2 linked regions of the Geobacillus stearothermophilus ATCC 12980 genome follow. The protein of the gene in region 1 interacts with the protein of each later gene in a pairwise test. Links are inferred from orthologs where the notes say so. Each region holds a gene or a part of one and is shown on either strand. Other genes may lie near its edges.

What was found. The genes of interacting proteins can lie anywhere in the genome.
Region 2: the proteins of QSJ10_RS05130 (region 1) and QSJ10_RS10960 interact in binary tests that used the Bacillus subtilis proteins (3 or more experiments, as listed by UniProt). The link is inferred for Geobacillus stearothermophilus ATCC 12980 from one-to-one orthologs.

Annotation. Positions count from the first base shown.
Region 1 is NZ_CP128494.1:941,442-944,227, reverse strand. The notes cover bases 16-2,786. They hold QSJ10_RS05130 (DivIVA domain-containing protein), read right to left. Parts: upstream 1,772-2,786; coding sequence 1,259-1,771; downstream 16-1,258. Other genes in these bases: QSJ10_RS05120 (YggT family protein), read right to left, coding at 2,723-2,786; QSJ10_RS05125 (YlmH family RNA-binding protein), read right to left, coding at 1,848-2,621; ileS (isoleucine--tRNA ligase), read right to left, coding at 16-888. In the rest of the region: more of ileS, read right to left, coding at 1-15. UniProt on the Bacillus subtilis protein: May act as a pilot protein, directing MinCD to the polar septation sites or by inhibiting MinCD at the midcell site of division. Required for polar localization of the chromosome during sporulation.
Region 2 is NZ_CP128494.1:2,014,131-2,016,927, reverse strand. The notes cover bases 14-2,795. They hold QSJ10_RS10960 (post-transcriptional regulator), read left to right. Parts: upstream 14-1,151; coding sequence 1,152-1,439; downstream 1,440-2,795. Other genes in these bases: secDF (protein translocase subunit SecDF), read left to right, coding at 1,552-2,795; spoVB (stage V sporulation protein B), read right to left, coding at 14-1,040. Outside these bases: more of spoVB, read right to left, coding at 1-13; more of secDF, read left to right, coding at 2,796-2,797. UniProt on the Bacillus subtilis protein: Required for post-transcription initiation control of the comE operon. Promotes the accumulation of its target comE mRNA to septal and polar sites.

The DNA of each region.
Region 1 (2,786 bases):
CGCCACGACGTATTCAAGCTCGTTTCCTTTGACCGTTTTGACGACCGACCATGCGTCCCAACCGATTTCTTTCGCCACCGATTCCGCCAAGGCGGCGGCGACGACATACCGTTTTCCGCTGACATCGACAACATGGTAATCCAAATCCGGATGAACCGCGATCGCCAAGTTCGCCGGAATCGTCCACGGCGTCGTCGTCCAAATGACGATTCGCTCATCGCCCTCAAGCACGCCTTTGCCGTCTTTCACCGGGAAGGCGACATAAATCGACGGCGAACGCTTGTCTTTATATTCGATTTCCGCTTCAGCGAGCGCCGATTCGCTTGACGGGGACCAATAGACCGGCTTCAACCCTTTGTAAATGAGCCCTTTTTTCGCCATTTCGCCGAACACTTTAATTTGCTGGGCTTCGTACTCCGGCTTGAGCGTAATGTACGGGTTGTCCCAGTCGCCGCGCACGCCGAGCCGCTTAAACTGCCGGCGCTGGTTGTCGATTTGCTCGTACGCGTATTGCTCGCACAACTTGCGAAACTCGGCGACGCTCATCGATTTGCGGTCGACGCCTTGCTTCGCGAGCGCCGTTTCGATCGGCAAGCCGTGCGTATCCCAGCCCGGCACGTACGGCGCGCAATAGCCGCTCATCGATTTGTAGCGGACGATGATGTCTTTTAAAATTTTGTTCAGCGCATGGCCCATATGAATATCCCCGTTGGCATACGGCGGGCCGTCATGCAGCACGAACAACGGACGCCCTTTCGTCCGCTCCTGCACTTTCCGGTAAATGTCCATTTCCTCCCATTTTTTTTGCATCTCCGGCTCCCGCTTCGGCAAGTTGCCGCGCATCGGGAACTCGGTTTGCGGCATAAGCAGCGTCTCTTTGTAATCCATCCTTGCTCCTCCTTCGAACGCTAGATTCCAAATAAAAAACCGTTCTCCCCCGGCAAGGGACGAGAACGGTCTCGCGGTACCACCCTTCTTGGCCATGCAAACGACGCACAGCCCACTTTTCATTCGTAACGGGAATGACGCGCCATGGCCTACTGGATGTTCGGCATGGAACTCCAGGGTGATGTTCACTCTTGCGCCGATGCCAGGCTTCCACCATCCCCAGCTCGCTGCGACCGGTCGTTCAAGAGCTACTATCCCTTTCATCGTCGATGACTATTTCGCTATTCATCCTGAAAAAAGCCAACCGCCTCCCACGGCGGCTGGTGCAGTGATTTTTGCCAATGATTATACCCGACATGGCCTCGGTTCGTCAAGGCTGAGACAACGGCTCTTTCACCTCTTCTTCGAGATCAGGCGTCTCGTATTCCATCAACTCGTCCCAGTCACGGCTGTTGATCATATCGAGCTGCGCCTCAACGAGCATGCGGAAGCGAGCGCGGAACACTTTCGACTGCCGCTTGAGTTCTTCGACTTCCAACGCGATTTTCCGCGATTTGGCCAACGCGTCGCCGATGATGCGCTCCGCGTTTTTCTCCGCTTCTTTAATGATCAGCTTCGCCTCTTTTTGTGCGTTGCGCTTCACTTCTTCCGCTGCTTCCTGAGCCACAAGAATCGACTTATTTAACGTTTCTTCAATGTTGGAAAAGTAATTCAATTTTTCCGTCAGTTCGGCCACTTTTTCCTCCAGCTGCTTTTTTTCACGGATGAGCATTTCGTAATCTTTAATAATTTGATCCAAAAACTCATTCACTTCATCTTCGTCATACCCGCGAAATCCGCGGCTGAATTCCTTATTGTGAATATCCAATGGCGTTAACGGCACAATGGCCACCTCCGTCTCCATCATTCCTTTTCTTCCTTCATTCGACACGATCAGCCCATTTCCTGCTGCGATTCGATTATTTTTGACGGCCCAGCCGGATGCGCCAGCGTTCTTTTTTCGTCATCCCCTCGACGGAAAACAGCTTGCAGCGACCAAACCCGCGCGCCGACAGGACATCGCCCGGCCCGCATACAAATTCGGGCTTGTCCACCACCTTCCAGTTCACTTTGACGAGCCCGCTTTCAATGAGCGTCTTCGCTTTCTCGCGCGCGAGGCGGAACGCCTGGGCAAGCACCGCATCGAGCCTTAGAGAAGACACCGTGACCGTTCCTTCCTCCCACGTTTCGGCAAGCGGCATGGCAGCTGACAGCGGCAACAGCTCAAGCGAAACCGGCGCTTTGCCGATCGTCCCGACATGGAGGCGAATGTAATCGGCCACCTCGGCGGCGGCAAAAAATTGGATCTCTCCTCCTTGGACGAGAATGTCGCCGAACTTGCCCCGCCGCAAGCCGAGCGACATGAGCGCTCCTAAGACGTCGCGGTGTTCAAGGAAAACGAATTTGCCTGGATAGCGGACAGCGAACAAGGCGATGTCATAATCCTCCTCATTCGGTTCGAAATACGGCGGATACAAAAGCGCCCGCTTCCGCTCGACAAACAAAGCGCCGCCGAAAAAGGACACGCGCACGTCTCCGTCGCTGCCGACGATGCTTTGCACGATTTGCTGCTCGCGCGGATCAAGAAAATCGGTCAGCTTCGGAGCGTACTGACGTTCTACCATTTCCTTCCATTCTATTACATGATCGATGAATTGATGTTCCTCTTTGCGGAAGTGCTGATACAGCTCCATTCCCATTCACCTTGCCTCATAAAGAAAGGAACCCGGAACGGATTCCTCCCGCTATTCCGCCCGCCTGCGCCGGGCCAAACGACGCGCGTTCCGTCCGGCTGCTAAAACTGCGCTTCGAGGATGTCAAACAACGCATACAGCCCTCTTGTCGCAAATTCAAGGACA
Region 2 (2,797 bases), 1.1 Mb from region 1 along the record:
ATCCAGCGCATGAGCGGCTCGGCGAACAAGTAAAGAATGACGGTGGAAAGGCCGCCGGTGATAAGCGACAAGCGCATCGCCTGGGTGATCCGGTATTCGACCAAAAGCAGCTTGCGTTGCGCCATGGCTTCGCTGATGGCCGGCACCAGGGTGGTCGAAAGCGCGTACGTAATAAACGACGGCAACGTCAACAACGGCAGCGCGTAGCCGACAAGCTGTCCGTATTGCCTTGTGGCAGTGGAGGCGGCGATGCCGGCCAATGCCAAGCTGTTGGCGACGACGATTGGCTCAAAAAACCAAGAAAGCGAGCCGATCAAACGGCCGCCGGTCGTTGGCAAGGCAATGCGCATGAGGCGGACGAACGTCTCTTTGCCGGCTTGGACGTAGTGAAAAAACTTTGTCCGCAGGCGAATCGATTTTTTAACCTTAAATAAAAACAGTAAATACAATAATGCTGCCAGCTCGCCGAGAACGGAAGACGCCATGGCGCCGGCGGCGGCATACTCGACGCCGTACGGCAAAAGCGGCTGTGTGCATAAGGCGATCAAGCTGATGCGGACGATTTGTTCCAGCAAGAGCGAGTAGGCGTACGGTTTCATTTGCTGGCGTCCTTGAAAGTAGCCGCGCAGCACCGAAGAGATGGCGACGATCGGCACAATTGGAGCGATGGCAAGAAGCGGATAGTACGTACGCGGGTCGGTGAACATCGTCCGGGAGAGCCATGGCGCAACAGCGATCAACGCCGGCAGAAGCACGATGCTTAGCGCGCCGGTGGTGGCCAGCGACACGACGAGAATTTGTTTCACCCGTTGCCGGTCGCCGGCCGCCTCTGCTTCGGCGACGAGTTTGGAAATGGCGACCGGAAGCCCGATCTGCGTCGCGGTAATCGCTAAAACGAGCGTCGGCACGGCCATCATGTACAGCCCGACTCCTTCATCGCCGATCATGCGGGCGACGACAATTCGGTTGATGAAGCCGAGAATTTTCGTAATAAAGCCAGCGACGATTAAAATGACCGTACCTTGTAAAAATTTAGACATTTTCTCCCCCTGCCTTCTCAAATGCCTCCATCTTTTATACAATATATGCAAGGCCCATGGCCAAGCATGACAAGATTGGCAGGCGGCAATGGATACAAGGGGGTATGGGGGATGGATGAAAACCGGAAGCTGCGCGAACAGCTCATGCCGGCGCTCGAGTCGAAGTGCGATGAGTTTCGTCTTCTCGGCTATACGCAAGTGACGATGGACGGGCTGTGGGAATGTTTATGTTCCCGAAAGTGGAAGCATCGGCCGGCGGAAAAAAAACTGCATGAGTTGGTCAGCGACATTTTCTCTCTTTCGCCGAGCGAGTATATGATATTTTTGACGATGCGTTCGTATAAGCAGCAGGCGGCCGGCGATGATGAGTTGGAGCGGGTTTTAAAGGAGTTGTTATAGTGGAAAATTGACACTTGCCGGCTGCTGTTTCATAATGGAAGGCGAGGCCAATGTTTTGCTTGGCGCGACACCGGACGGCTCTGAAGCAAGTTGAAGGAGGATCTTAAGGAGAATGGTAAAACGAAACCGCATCGTCGCCTTTTTTCTGCTCCTGCTTTTGTTCGCCGGAGTGATGGGGCCGACGATTCAAGGAATTGTACATAACATCAAACTGGGCCTTGACTTGCAAGGCGGTTTTGAAGTGCTGTATGAAGTGAAGCCGGCCAAAAAAGGCGATAAGATTGACCAAGAGACGCTGCAAAGCACCGTCAGTGCGCTGAATAAACGGATCAACGTCCTTGGCGTCAGTGAGCCGCGCGTTGACATCGAGGGAGGAAACCGCATCCGCGTCCAGCTCGCCGGGGTGAAAGACCAAAATGAGGCGCGCGAAATTTTGTCCACGCAGGCGAAATTGACGTTCCGCGATGTCAATGACAACGTGCTTATGGATGGAAGCGACCTCGTCCAAGGCGGAGCGAAGCTGTCGTTTGATGAAAACGGCCGGCCGAGCGTCGCTCTGAAATTGAAAGACGCCGACAAGTTCCGCCAGGTGACGGAAAAAGTATATAAAATGGGGCCGCCAAACAACATTTTAGTCATTTGGCTCGATTTTAAAGAAGGGGTGGACTCCTACCGGAAAGAAGCGGGCAAAACGGATCCGAAATTTATTTCCGCCGCTTCAGTCAACCAAGTGTTCAATCAGACGGATGTGTCGATCGTCGGCAATTTTACGGTCAAAGAAGCGCAACAGCTGGCCGATTTGCTCAATGCCGGCGCGCTGCCGGTCGAGCTGCATGAAATTTACTCCACGTCCGTCGGCGCTCAGTTTGGGAAAAACGCCCTGCAAAAAACGGTGTTGGCCGGCATCATCGGTGTGGCGGCGATCTTCTTGTTCATGATTTGGTTTTACCGGCTTCCCGGGATCATCGCCGTCATTACGCTGTCGGTATACATTTATTTGATTTTGCTTTTGTTTGATTGGATGAACGTCGTGATGACGCTGCCGGGCATTGCCGCCCTGATTTTAGGGGTTGGGATGGCGGTCGATGCCAACATTATTACGTACGAACGGATCAAAGAGGAGCTGAAGCTCGGCAAGTCGATGCTGTCGGCGTTCCGTGCTGGCAACCGCGGGTCGTTTGCGACGATTTTTGACGCCAACCTTACGACGATCATCGCCGGCGCTGTTCTTTTTATTTACGGGACAAGCTCGGTGAAAGGGTTTGCGACGACGCTCATCATCAGCATCGTCGTCAGCTTTCTCACCGCTGTTTATGGCACGCGGCTGTTGCTCGGACTGCTTGTGTCAAGCCGCTGGC